DNA from 3 places in the Pseudomonas sichuanensis genome. Region 1 is predicted to be linked to each of the others. Evidence: predicted binding sites of a transcription regulator. Region 1 holds the regulator's gene; each other region holds the start of a gene.
The links. Region 1 encodes FliA, which starts transcription of late flagellar genes. Its sites were predicted from a motif close to CTAAAGTTTNNNNNNNNNNNGCCGNTAA; they were not measured.

Region 2: a site for FliA is predicted at 1,878-1,905, ahead of flgM (flagellar biosynthesis anti-sigma factor FlgM). Genes of this name have one in related genera too.
Region 3: a site for FliA is predicted at 2,546-2,573, ahead of LOY51_RS05800 (flagellar protein MotY). Genes of this name have one in related genera too.

The regions. Positions count from the first base shown of each region.
Region 1 is NZ_CP087185.1:1,819,029-1,823,725, forward strand. It holds gene flhF (flagellar biosynthesis GTPase FlhF) at 1-1,004, shown strand, start outside; gene fleN (flagellar synthesis regulator FleN) at 1,119-1,952, shown strand; gene fliA (RNA polymerase sigma factor FliA) at 1,949-2,689, shown strand; gene LOY51_RS08460 (chemotaxis response regulator CheY) at 2,793-3,167, shown strand; gene LOY51_RS08465 (protein phosphatase CheZ) at 3,186-3,974, shown strand; gene LOY51_RS08470 (chemotaxis protein CheA) at 3,987-4,697, shown strand, end outside.
Region 2 is NZ_CP087185.1:4,330,608-4,335,304, forward strand. It holds gene LOY51_RS19565 (chemotaxis protein CheV) at 24-953, opposite strand; gene flgA (flagellar basal body P-ring formation chaperone FlgA) at 1,017-1,766, shown strand; gene flgM (flagellar biosynthesis anti-sigma factor FlgM) at 1,941-2,252, shown strand; gene LOY51_RS19580 (flagella synthesis protein FlgN) at 2,300-2,767, shown strand; gene LOY51_RS19585 (flagellar brake protein) at 2,849-3,592, shown strand; gene LOY51_RS19590 (hypothetical protein) at 3,777-4,367, shown strand; gene LOY51_RS19595 (MFS transporter) at 4,488-4,697, opposite strand, start outside.
Region 3 is NZ_CP087185.1:1,249,071-1,253,767, reverse strand. It holds gene LOY51_RS05810 (hypothetical protein) at 1-143, shown strand, start outside; gene LOY51_RS05805 (argininosuccinate synthase) at 192-1,409, opposite strand; gene LOY51_RS05800 (flagellar protein MotY) at 1,538-2,509, opposite strand; gene pyrC (dihydroorotase) at 2,640-3,686, shown strand; gene rnt (ribonuclease T) at 3,683-4,357, shown strand; gene LOY51_RS05785 (peroxiredoxin) at 4,493-4,697, opposite strand, start outside.

The DNA.
Region 1 (4,697 bases):
TGGTCGAGCCGCATGTCGACGTGCCTGCGGCGCCTGCCGCACCGGCTGCCGCGCCGGTCGACCCGCGCCTGTTCGACGCCATGCGCTCGGAGCTCACCGGCCTGCGCGAGCTGCTTGAAGTGCAGCTCGGTTCGCTGGCCTGGAGCCAGCTGCAAGGTAACAAGCCACAACAGGCCAACCTCTGGCGCCGCCTGCAGCGCTTGGGCTTGTCGGGCGGGCTGGCCCGCGAACTGCTTGAGCTGACCGCCGAAATCGAAGAGCCGCGCCACGCCTGGCGCATGGTCCTGGCGCACCTGGCGCGGATGATCGACGTGCCCGAGGTCGAGCCGATCGAAGAGGGCGGGGTGATCGCCATGGTCGGCCCGGCCGGCATGGGCAAGACCACTACCCTGGCGAAACTGGCCGCACGCTATGTGCTCAAGTACGGCGCGAGCAATATCGCCCTGGTGAGCATGGACAGCTTCCGCATCGGCGCCCAGGAACAGCTGAAAACCCTGGGGCGCATCCTCAATGTGCCGGTTACCTACGTCGACCCGGGCGAGTCCCTGGCCCAGGCGCTCGAACCGCTGCTGCGCAAGCGCGTGGTGCTGATCGATACCGCCGGCCTGCAGGCCAGCGACCCGGCGCTGCGCATGCAGCTGGAGACGCTGGCCGGGCGTGGCATCGCCTCGAAGAACTATCTGGTACTGGCCACCACCAGCCAGAAACAGGTGCTCACCGCCGCCTACCACAGCTACAAGCGCTGCGGCCTGGCCGGTTGCATCCTGACCAAGCTCGATGAAACTGCCTGCCTCGGTGAAGTGCTGAGCCTGGCCATCGGTCACGAATTGCCGATTGCCTACCTGACCGACGGGCCACGCATTCCGGATGACCTGCAATTGCCGCGTAAACACCAGTTGGTGAGCCGCGCGGTGAGCGTACAGATGCAGGACGAGCCCAGCGAAGAGGCCATGGCCGACATGTTCGCTGATCTCTACCACAACCCCGGCAAGCGGGCGGGGTGAAGGTGAACACTGTGCAAAGTACCTACATCATGGGGTTGCCCGGCCTGGCCGCGGCGCTGAGCATCAAGCCCCTCATGTGGCCTGGGTCCAAGCAAGACAAGGTAAACAACAGACATGGGTAGCATGCATCCCGTACAGGTGATCGCCGTCACCGGTGGCAAAGGTGGCGTCGGCAAGACCAACGTTTCAGTGAACCTGTCCCTGGCGCTGGCCGAACTCGGCCGCCGGGTCATGCTGCTCGACGCCGACCTGGGCCTGGCCAATGTCGACGTGCTGCTGGGCCTGACACCCAAGCGCACCCTGGCCGACGTCATCGAGGGCCGTTGCGAGCTGCGTGACGTGCTGCTGCAGGGGCCGGGCGGGGTACGCATCGTGCCGGCCGCCTCGGGCACCCAGAGCATGGTGCACCTGGCACCGGCCCAGCACGCCGGCCTGATCCAGGCGTTCAGCGAAATCGGCGACAACCTCGATGTGCTGGTGATCGACACCGCCGCCGGGATCGGCGAATCGGTGGTCAGCTTCGTGCGTGCGGCGCAAGAGGTGTTGCTGGTGGTCTGTGACGAGCCTACCTCGATCACCGATGCCTACGCCCTGATCAAGCTGCTCAACCGCGACTACGGCATGAACCGTTTCCGCGTGCTGGCCAACATGGCGCAGAGCCCGCAGGAAGGGCGCAACCTGTTCGCCAAATTGACCAAGGTCACGGATCGCTTCCTCGACGTCGCCCTACAATACGTCGGCGCCGTGCCTTACGACGAATGTGTGCGCAAGGCGGTGCAGAAGCAGCGGGCGGTCTATGAGGCCTTCCCACGGTCCAAGTGTGCGCTGGCCTTCAAGGCCATCGCGCAGAAGGTCGACAGCTGGCCGCTGCCAGCCAACCCACGCGGGCACCTGGAGTTTTTCGTCGAGCGTCTGGTGCAGCCCACCAGCGCGGGGCCAGTGCTATGAGTGCGAGCGGCTTCAAGATGTACAGCAAGGCGTCGAAGGACGCCCAGTACGAGCTGGTCGAGCGCTACGCGCCGCTGGTCAAGCGCATCGCCTACCACCTGCTGGCGCGCCTGCCGGCCAACGTGCAGGTCGAGGACCTGATCCAGGCCGGCATGATCGGCCTGCTGGAAGTCGCCAACAAGTACGACGCCAGCAAGGGCGCCAGCTTCGAGACTTACGCCGGCATCCGCATCCGCGGCGCCATGCTCGACGAGGTGCGCAAGGGAGATTGGGCACCACGTTCGGTGCACCGCAATACGCGCATGGTCAGTGACGCAATGCGCTCGGTTGAAGCAAGAACTGGTCGCGACGCTAAAGATCACGAGGTTGCTGCCGAACTCCAATTGAGTCTCGATGATTACTACGGGATTCTGAACGACACCTTGGGCAGCCGCCTGTTCAGTTTTGACGACCTGTTGCAGGACGGTGAACACGAAGGTTTGCACGAGGACGGGGCCAGCGGCCAGCTGGAGCCATCGCGTGACCTGGAAGACGAGCGCTTCCAGCGCGCCCTGGCCGAGGCGATCGCCAACCTGCCGGAGCGTGAGCGCCTGGTGCTCGCGCTGTACTACGACGAAGAGCTGAACCTCAAGGAAATCGGTGAGGTACTGGGGGTCAGCGAGTCACGTGTCAGCCAGTTGCATAGCCAGTGCGCGGCGCGTTTGCGCGGCCGCCTGGGGGAATGGCGGGCACGCTGAGCCCGGGTTCGATGCAGTCGTTTTTTGCTCTACCGAATTGATTGACTGCGCGCTCGGCGCCGAGCGCGTTTAAGACTGCTTGGAGGTCTACTTGAACAAAGACATGAAAATCCTCATCGTTGACGACTTTTCGACGATGCGGCGGATCATCAAGAACCTGTTGCGTGATCTGGGGTTCACCAATACCTCGGAAGCTGACGACGGCAACACCGCGTTGCCGATGCTGGAAAGCGGCCACTTCGATTTCCTGGTGACCGACTGGAACATGCCGGGCATGTCCGGTATCGAACTGCTGCGCAAAGTCCGCGCTGACGAGCGTCTGAAGCACCTGCCGGTGCTGATGGTGACCGCCGAAGCCAAGCGTGAGCAGATCATCGAAGCGGCCCAGGCCGGGGTAAACGGCTATGTGGTCAAGCCTTTCACCGCCCAGGTGCTCAAAGAAAAGATCGAGAAGATCTTCGAACGCGTCAACGGCTGAGTCACCTCAGGGGGCGCCATGGAGTCAACCAACAACTCGCTGGGTGAGTTCGAATCAACCCTGAAAAAACATGCCCAGGAACTGGTCGAGAGCCTCGAGCGCGGCCGTTTCGGCGATGCGGTGCAGCTGATTCATCAGCTCAACCAGACTCGCGACCGGGGCTTGTATCAGGAAGTCGGCAAACTCACCCGTGAACTGCACAGTGCGATCGTCAGTTTCCAGATCGATCCGGCGATGCCGCAGGCCGAGGAGGTCTCGCAGATCACCGATGCCACCGAGCGCCTTTCATACGTGGTGCGCCTCACCGAAGGCGCGGCCAACCGCACCATGGACCTGGTGGAGGAGAGCACGCCGGTGCTCAACACCCTGGCCAGCGAAGCCCAGGACCTGTCCGCCGATTGGCAGCGCTTCATGCGCCGCGAAGTGGCGGCGCCGGAATTCCGTGAGCTGGTCAAGCGTGTCGACAGTTTCCTGGCGCACAGTGCCGAAGGCAACCGCAAGGTCGCCGGGCACCTCAACGATATCTTGCTGGCTCAGGACTATCAGGACCTGACCGGCCAGGTGATCAAGCGGGTTACCGCGCTGGTCACCGAAGTAGAAAGCAATCTGCTCAAGCTCGTGCTGATGGCCAGCCAGGTCGACCGCTTCGCCGGTATCGAACATGACCACCAGCAGCTGCGCGCTGAAAAAGATGAAGAAAAACATCCGACTCGGGGTGAAGGTCCGCAGATTCATGCCGATAAGCGTGAAGACGTCGTGTCCGGTCAGGACGATGTCGATGATCTGCTGTCCAGCCTGGGTTTTTAAGGAGCACGTTTAATGAGCTTCGGCGCCGATGAAGAAATCCTTCAGGATTTCCTGGTAGAGGCCGGCGAAATCCTCGAGTTGTTGTCCGAGCAACTGGTCGAGCTGGAAAGCCGGCCCGATGATGCGGACCTGCTCAATGCGATTTTCCGCGGTTTCCACACTGTAAAAGGGGGCGCCGGCTTCCTTCAGCTCAACGAACTGGTGGAGTGCTGCCACATCGCCGAAAACGTGTTCGACATCCTGCGCAAAGGTGAGCGCCGGGTCGACGCGGAACTGATGGACGTGGTGCTTGAAGCGCTCGACACGGTCAACAGCATGTTCGGCCAGGTGCGTGAGCGTACCGATGTCACCCCGGCCACCCCGGAGCTGCTGGCGGCGCTGTCGCGCCTGGCCGAACCGGGTACCGCCCAGGCACCCGCCGCCGTGGTCGAGGCCGAGCCTGTGGTCGAGGCCAGCGCCGAGCCGGACATCACCGACACCGAGTTCGAGCAACTGCTCAATTCGCTCGACGCGGTCAAGGCCGAAGCCGAGCTGCATGAGCAGATGCAAGGCGAGGCGCCGGTCACCGGCGGTGACGAGATCACCGACGCCGAGTTCGAAAACCTGCTCGACCAGTTGCACGGCAAAGGCCAGTTTTCGACCGAAGTGGCGGCCAGCGAGCCGGCAACTGCCGCTCCCGCTGCAGCCAGCGACGAGATTACCGACGACGAGTTCGAGTCGTTG
Region 2 (4,697 bases), 2.5 Mb from region 1:
GCCGGGGACTGGCCCCGGCCGTTTCAATGCGTTGCCTTGATCCGGTCGACTACCCGCTGGGCAAGGTCGTCCGGCCTGAACTTGGCCAGGAAATCATCAGCCCCGACCTTCTTGACCATGGCCTGGTTGAAGACCCCGGACAGCGAAGTATGCAGGACGATGTGCAGCTTTTGCATGCGCGGGTCGCTGCGGATCTCGGCCGTCAGGGTGTAGCCGTCCATTTCCGGCATCTCGATATCCGAGATCATCATGAGGAATTCCTCCTCCGGCCGTTTACCTTCATCAACCAGCTTGCGCAGGTAATCCAGCGCCTGGCGACCATCGTTGAGCGCCACCACCTCAACCCCGACAGTCTGCAGACAGCGGCTGACCTGCTTGCGCGCCACCGACGAATCATCGACGGTCAGCACCCGCAGCAGCACGGCCTTGTCCTGCACCTCGGCATCGATCACACCCTCGGACACCGACTCGGACGACGGCGCCACTTCCGCCAGCACCTTTTCCACATCGATGATCTCGACCATGCGGTTATCGACCCGGGTGACCGCGGTCAGGTAGTGATCGCGCCCGGTCCCCTTGGGTGGCGGATGGATCTCTTCCCAGTTCATGTTGACGATGCGCTCGACCGAGTGCACCAAAAAACCCTGGGTCTTGGTGTTGTACTCGGTGATGATCACAAAGCTGTTACGCGTGTCTTCCTTCAGCCCCGGCAACCCCGTTGCCATCGACAGGTCCAGGATCGGGATGGTCGCCCCGCGAATGTTGGCCACCCCACGCACCACCGGATGAGACTTGGGCAGCACTGTCAGTTCCGGGCACTGCAGCACCTCCCGGACCTTGAACACATTGATGCCGTAGAGCTGGTCGCCATTGAGGCGAAACAACAACAGCTCCAGGCGATTCTGCCCCACCAGCTGCGTGCGCTGGTTGACCGAATCCATCACTCCAGCCATGCCGGACCCCTCCAACGATTGCCTGTATACCGAATCGGCACGGGCTTTGCTTTTTTGAGCGCCATGTATACGAAAACGACATTTTCCCGACGACTGACGCGCCTGCTGACCGGTTCACTGGCAGCCCTGTGCCTCATGGCATCCAGTGTTCGCACCCAGGCGCAGGCATTCACCTTGCCTGAACAGCTTATCGGTGTCACCCAGGGGTTTCTTGAATTCACCGTGGAAGATTATCTGGCGACCACCCAGACCGGTGGCCGCTACGAGATCCAGGTCAACCGGCTCGACCCGCGCCTGCGCATGCCGCTGTGCAGCCAGCAACTTGACGCATCACTGGAAAGCCCGACCCCGCTGGGCCGGGTCACAGTGAAGGTGCGCTGCGACAGCGCGGCTCCGTGGACGATCTTCGTGCCCGCCCAGGTACGGCTGCTGCGCGATGTGGTGGTGATGACCCGGCCGCTCAAGCGCGAAAGCGTGGTCGGCGAAGGCGATATTGCCCTGCGCGAACGCGATGTCGGCACGCTGGGTCCTGGCTACCTGACGCAAATGGACCAGGCAGTGGGCATGAAGCTGCTGCGCCCCACAGTGGTTGACCAGGTACTGACCCAGCAACACCTGGAACAGGCGGAGGTGGTGCGCAAAGGCGATCACGTGGTGATTGTCGCGCGCAGCGGCACCCTCAGCGTGCGCATGCCAGGCGAAGCCCTGAGCAAAGGCGGCCTGCAGGAACAGATCCGGGTGCGCAACCTGAACTCCAAGCGCGTGGTGAAAGCGCGGGTCACAGGGCCTGGGCAGGTAGAGGTGGCCATGTAGCAATATTCACCGCCAGATCATGACAGAAGGCTGGCGGCAGGGAACCGCTCCCCCTAAACTGTGTCGGAATCGGGTGCGCAAGCGTGCTGCCAGGCAGCACTGCATTCCTGCCTAAAGTTTTTTTCGGGCTGGCCGAAAACAGGGTATGCGTACAAATACCCAGAGGTTTTGATCATGGTCATCGACTTCAGTCGTGTGAATAATTCTCCGCCCAGCACGGGTGGCGTTCGTGGCAATGCCGCGCCTGGCAACGTCGACAAAACCGACGCCAGCAGCGTAGCGCCCAGCGCCAATGCCAGCGGGGAAGCGGTACATTTCAGCCCAGAAGCCCAGCAGCTGCAGAAGATCAGCGACAGCCTGCGCGACCAGCCGACCGTCAACAGCGCCCGCGTGGCCGAGTTGAAACAAGCGATCGCGGACGGCAGCTACAAGGTCGACGCCGACCGTGTCGCCAGTAAACTGCTTGATTTCGAAGCCCAGCGCTAACCTCCAGGTGCGCTGACTTCAAGGACGCAACACGCCAAGAGTTAGCCATGCACGACATCACTCTGCTGCAACTGATCGAAAACGACATCGCGCCAACGCAGGAATTGCTCGACCTGCTCCAGAGCGAGACGGTCGCCCTGCATGGGCGCGACATGCAGCTGCTGGAACAGATTCTGGCCCGCAAGCAGTCGTTGATCATCTTGCTCGAGCAGCAGGGTCGCCGACGCAGCCAATTGCTCCAGGACATCGGCCTCAGCGCCGATCGCGCAGGTGTGCAGGCCATGGCCGCACAGTCGCCCAATGGCGAGGCCCTGCTGCAACGGCTCGATGCGCTCAGCGCATTGATGGATGCCTGCCAGAAGGCCAACGAGACCAATGGCCAGGTCATCCAGATACAGCAGCGCGCCACGGCCAATCAGGTCAGCATCCTCATGGGTGGCGATTCTCCCTCGCTGTACGACAGCCGTGGCACCACCTCGCCGATGGCCAAGCCCCGGGCGCTCAGCCAAGTGTGATTTTCCCTGTTCAAGGCACGGAGCATACTGGCAAAATGCCGTAACTTGCGTGTGTCGTTTTTGCCTGGAGATTGAGAACCCGTGTTCAATGAAACCGATGCCCCCCAGCCACCAAAGGTGCTCACTACCCCTTTGGAAATCGCGGCCAACCTGCGCCAGCTGCTGGAGAGCCACGACCCGCTGATCATCAGCTTCCATGAGCGCAGCCAGCGGTTCCAGAGCTATGTGGTGCACATCGACCGCGACAACGGCGTTCTGGCCCTGGATGAAATGATCCCCCGCGATGGCGAGAAGTACATCGAGAACGGCGAAGCGTTCCGCGTCGAAGGCTTCCATGACGGCGTACGCATCGCCTGGGAGTGCGACACGCCACTGACCATCACCGAGATCGACGGCCATCGCTGCTATCGCGGCCCGCTGCCCACCGAAGTCACTTACCATCAGCGCCGTAGCGCCTTCCGCGCTGCACTCAAGCTGTCGCAGCTGGTCGACATCGTCCTCGACGGCACCCACTTGAAAGGCAACGGCGCACTGCGCGGCAAGCTGCTGGACATCTCTGCCACCGGCTGCAAATTGCGCTTTGAAGGCAACGTCGAGGAGCGCCTGCAACTGGGCCAGGTGTACGAACGCTTCAAGGCCGCCCCCCCCCTGGGCCTGGCCGACACCATGGTCGAACTGCGCCACCTGCACTTCGAAGAGCGCATCAACACCACCTTCGCCGGCGTACGCTTCCACAACCTCAACGGCCAGGCACAGCGCAAGATCGAGAGTTTCGTGTATCAGTTGCAGCGCGAAGCACGACGCTTCGACAAAGACGACTACTAATCATCCTCGACTCATGACTACGCCACCCCTCGGGTGGCGTTTTTGTTGACACGCCCAGCTGCACGCCTTGGCTTGTGAAAAACCATGAGCACCCCAGAAATTCTTCCAGGCTCCCCGCTCCTGAGACTCAAAGCATTATCGACTCCTGAACCCCGTATTGGGATCCGTTCAAAAGGAGAATCCGATGCTGCGTACCCGATTCACCGCCGAATTACACTGTAAATACGGCCAGATAGTTTGCGACAACGCCACCAGCGATGTTTTTGGATTCGAGATAGATGATGGCTGGCTCTGCGCCAAAGGCACGCGCACAGAGAATACCTGCATACCTTTACGCTTCGAGTTCACCTTCCTTGAAGAGAAAAAAAATCGCCTGCACTACCAGATCCATGCCGCAGATACCTGGCAATACATAGGAGCAACGCTTGAACAAAACGAGAACGGCTGGCTAGGTATGTATGCCACCCATGCAGTGGGGCGCATATTACATGCACTTAATCCTGCCAATCTGCTTCGCTCACAACCTTATTGGAAGATTGAATTACTCCAGGATTGGGATGGCACCGCCGAAAAAGTTGAAGGTGTCGAATTCTACCTGCGTGACGCCAAAGGTCACAGAGTCGGACAAACAATGCACCAAGCCATTCGTACCGAATTAGCAGAAGATATAGACGATTTTGTAGTCAAGGGCCAAGCTTTCCTCCCTTTTCTACAGGCGAACGGTCGTGAAGGCGAAGTCCTGAAGTTTCACCTTCGTAAGATTAAACTCTCATAGGCCATTCGAGATTCGCGGCCTAGCGGCGAGGGTGTAGGACTGGCTGTTACCTGAGCACGCACAATCACAGACGTCGACAACTCTCGAGTCAACGTGCAGAGCCAGGCTCCTTCGCCCGCCCTACACGGGTCGTTCGACCTGCACGTTGGCCTCGGCACCGGCCGCATTCGCTGCCGCCAGCACCTCTTCCTCGGTATCCTCGGCAGCCACCGGCGCCTGCATCACCTCCTGCACCGTCTGCTCATCGACCCGCGGATCGAGCGCCGCCGACAACGGCGAGCCAGCCGCCGGCATGGCCACGTGGCCCAGCGGCGCATCCTGTACCTGATG
Region 3 (4,697 bases), 570 kb from region 1:
TGCGCATGATCGATCGCCCACAAACCACCACTCGCCGCTGGACCCTTTATAACCTCGACACCCGAGCCCGTTTTCATCTATCAGCCGGCCCCATGCACGAGGACACCGAACTGCCGTTCGAACAAGCCGAAGCCCCTGAATGACGGCCCAAAAAAAACCCGGCCTGGGCCGGGTTCTTTTCAGCTGGATGCTCAGAGCATCGAACGGCCTTTGTTGGCCGCAATGCGCATGCGCAGTGCATTGAGCTTGATGAAGCCGGCAGCGTCGGCCTGGTTGTAGGCGCCGCCATCTTCTTCGAAGGTGGCGATGTTGGCGTCGAACAGCGAGTCATCCGACTTGCGACCGACAACCACGACATTGCCCTTGTACAGCTTCAGACGAACCACACCATTCACGTTCACCTGCGAGGCGTCGATCATCTTCTGCAGCATCAGACGCTCTGGGCTCCACCAGTAGCCGGTGTAGATCAGGCTGGCATACTTCGGCATCAGCTCATCTTTCAGGTGAGCGACTTCGCGGTCCAGGGTGATCGACTCGATGGCGCGGTGGGCCTTGAGCATGATGGTGCCACCAGGGGTCTCGTAGCAGCCGCGGGACTTCATGCCGACGTAGCGGTTCTCGACGATGTCGAGGCGGCCGATGCCGTTGGCACCGCCAATGCGGTTGAGGTCGGCCAGCACGGTGGCCGGGGTCTTCTCGACGCCGTCGATGGCAACGATGTCACCGTTGCGGTAGGTCAGCTCGATGTAGGTAGCCTGGTCCGGGGCGTTCTCAGGGGAGACGCTCCATTTCCACATGTCTTCTTCGTGCTCGGTCCAGGTATCTTCCAGGACACCGCCTTCGTACGAGATGTGCAGCAGGTTGGCGTCCATCGAGTACGGCGACTTCTTCTTGCCGTGGCGCTCGATCGGGATGCCGTGCTTCTCGGCATAGTCCATCAGCTTCTCGCGGGACAGCAGGTCCCACTCGCGCCATGGGGCGATGACCTTGACGCCTGGCTTGAGCGCGTAGGCACCCAGCTCGAAACGCACCTGGTCGTTACCCTTGCCGGTAGCACCGTGGGAAATGGCGTCGGCGCCGGTTTCGTTGGCGATTTCGATCAGGCGCTTGGCGATCAGCGGACGAGCGATGGACGTACCCAGCAGGTACTCGCCTTCGTAGACGGTGTTGGCGCGGAACATCGGGAACACGAAGTCACGCACGAATTCTTCGCGCAGGTCATCGATGTAGATTTCTTTAACGCCCATTGCCTGGGCTTTGGCGCGGGCCGGCTCGACCTCTTCGCCCTGACCCAGGTCAGCGGTGAAGGTCACCACTTCGCAGTTGTAAGTGTCCTGCAGCCACTTGAGAATCACCGAAGTATCAAGGCCGCCGGAATACGCCAGTACGACCTTTTTTACGTCCGCCATGCCATCACTCCACGGGGTTGTACGGAAAGCCTTCGATTCTAACGGCCTTGCCGCAAAAATTACAGTGGGGCGACAGCTTGTGACGACAAAGCGACAGGAACTGTCGACAGCGCGACCAGTGGTCGCACTCAGCCCTGCTTCGCGGGTGCCTGCTGGGCCGGTACGACTGCCGGCGCGGTGGTGGCAGCCGGCGCCGGGGCTGCAGCGGGGACGGCCGGCGCCGCAGCCGGAACCGGCTTCTCGACCGGGGTCACCCGATCGAGCTGGATGTTGACACGACGGTTGCGCGCACGGTTGGCGGCGCTGTTGTTCTTGGCCAGGGGGTAGCGCTCGCCGTGGAAGCGCACGGTAATCTGTTCTTCGGCAATGCCATGGGCCTTGAAGTACTCGGCCACTGCCAGGGCACGACGGCGCGATGCGTCACGGTTAGTCAGGCGGTTGCCGCTGTTGTCGGAATGACCGTCGAGTTCGATGTGATTGACCGTCGGGTCGGCCTTCATGTAGTCCAGAATCAGGTCCAGGCGTGCACGCGCCGAGCTGTCCAGCTCAAAGCCAGTGCCGGGGAAGCCGACCTGGGTCTGGCGAATCTGATCGTAATTCATCGGCAGCAGCGTGCTCGCGCAGCGCTGATAGTCACTGTAGGCCTTGGCGAAACTGACCGGCAGCACCCGCACTTCCATGGCTCGCCCGCCTTCACCTGCATAATTGCGCACCACCGTGCTGCGCCCATCGAGCAAGCCATTGATCAAGCGGCTGGCCTGGCCTTGCGAGGACGTGAACAGCACACCCGTGCGGCCCATGCGCACAGCCCCCAGATTGATGTCGCCACGGCCTGGCTGCCAGGGTGCAGCTGCCGCCAACAGTGTGGCGGATCCGGCACCGAGCACATTGCTTGCGGAGCGCAGCTGGAACGTCGGCAGCTCGCCGGCACGGCGCACGAACTCACCACTACCGAAACCATCTATCGGTTGCACCAGACGGCATTCGAACTGGTCACCCTCGACTTTCCAGGCGACATGCTCCACGCGGGTCTGGAAGGTGAGTGCCCCCGCCGGCAGGCTGGCGACAAGGGTGAACAGGGCTAGGTAACGCTGGCGCACGGGCGGCTCCACAAATTCTGACGGCTTACCTCAACGCTATCGGACGCTGGTTGGAAAACTTGATAGCCGTGCTCGCCCAAGGGTTTTCCGGTAGCATTGGCTTCTGAGTTCGACCCGCCTGGAATCCCCAATGTCCGATCGCCTGACCCTCCTGCGCCCCGACGACTGGCACATCCATCTGCGCGATGGTGCCGTCTTGCCACATACCGTTGGCGACGTGGCGCGCACCTTCGCCCGTGCCATCATCATGCCCAACCTCGTGCCCCCGGTGCGCAACGCCGCCGAAGCTGGCGCCTACCGTGAGCGCATCCTCGCCGCGCGTCCGGCCGGCAGCCGCTTCGAGCCGCTGATGGTGCTCTACCTCACAGACCGCACCAGCGCCGAAGATGTCCGCGCGGCCAAGGCCAGCGGTATCGTGTACGCCGCCAAACTGTACCCGGCCGGCGCTACCACCAACTCCGATTCCGGCGTGACCAGCATCGACAACATCTTCCCGGCGATCGAGGCCCTGGCCGAGACCGGCCTGCCACTGCTGGTGCATGGCGAAGTGACGCGTAGCGAGATCGACGTGTTCGATCGTGAGAAGCGCTTCATCGACGAGCACATGCGCCGCCTGGTCGAGCGTTTCCCCACGCTGAAAGTGGTCTTCGAACACATCACCACCAGCGACGCCGCGCAGTTCGTCACCGAGGCTGCGGCCAACGTCGGCGCGACCATTACCGCCCAGCACCTGCTGTACAACCGCAACCACATGCTGGTCGGCGGTATCCGCCCGCACTTCTATTGCCTGCCGATCCTCAAGCGCAACACCCACCAGGTGGCGCTGCTGGACGCGGCCACCAGCGGCAACCCGAAGTTCTTCCTCGGTACCGACTCCGCCCCCCATGCCCAGCACGCCAAGGAAGCCGCCTGCGGCTGCGCTGGCTGCTACACCGCCTACGCCGCCATCGAGATGTATGCCGAGGCATTCGAGCAGCGTAACGCGCTGGACAAGCTCGAAGGCTTTGCCAGCAAGCATGGCCCGGACTTCTACGGCCTGGCGCGCAACACCGACACCATCACCCTGGTGCGCGAAGAGTGGACGGCACCCGCCAGTCTGCCGTTCGGCGACACCACCGTGATCCCGCTGCGTGCCGGTGAGAAACTGCGCTGGCGCCTGCTGGAGGACAACGCGTGAGCGAAGACCTCTACGACGACGATCAGGACAATCAGGTCAGCAGCGGTTCGCGCCATCCGATGGCCGAACGTTTCCGTGGTTATCTGCCGGTGGTGGTGGATGTCGAGACAGGTGGCTTCAACAGCGCCACCGACGCCCTGCTGGAAATCGCCGCAGTGACCATCGGCATGGACGAGAAGGGCTTCCTGTTCCCCGAGCACACCTACTTCTTCCGGGTCGAACCCTTCGAAGGTGCCAACATCGAACAGGCCGCGCTGGAGTTCACCGGGATCAAGCTGGACCACCCACTGCGCATGGCGGTGAGCGAGGAAAGTGCGCTCACCGACATCTTCCGTGGCGTGCGCAAGGCTCTCAAGGCCAACGGCTGCAAGCGGGCAATCCTGGTCGGGCACAACAGCAGCTTCGACCTGGGCTTCCTCAATGCCGCAGTGGCGCGCAACGACCTCAAGCGCAACCCCTTCCACCCGTTCTCCAGCTTCGACACCGCAACACTGGCCGGCCTGGCATACGGCCAGACCGTGCTGGCACGGGCCTGCCAGAGCGCCGACATCGACTTCGATGGCCGCGAGGCGCACTCGGCACGCTACGACACCGAGAAAACTGCCGAGCTGTTCTGCGGCATCGTCAACCGCTGGAAAGAAATGGGCGGCTGGCGCGATTTCAACGACTAAGCTGCAAGCCTCAAGCTTCAAGCGACAAGAAAGAGCAGCCTATATGCGCCAGGCTTTTCACTTGTGGCTTGCAGCTTGAAACTTGAGACAAAAAAAACCGGCCACCAGGGCCGGTTTTTTTATGCGCTTGGCAAATTACAGCTTGCCAGCGTTCTCGCTCAGGTAAGCGGCAACGCCTTCCGGCGAAGCGTTCATGCCCTTGTCGCCTTTTTTCCAGTTGGCCGGGCAGACTTCGCCGTGCTCTTCGTGGAATTGCAGGGCGTCAACCAGGCGCAGCAGCTCGTCCATGTTGCGGCCCAGTGGCAGGTCGTTGACGATCTGCGAACGGACAACACCGTTG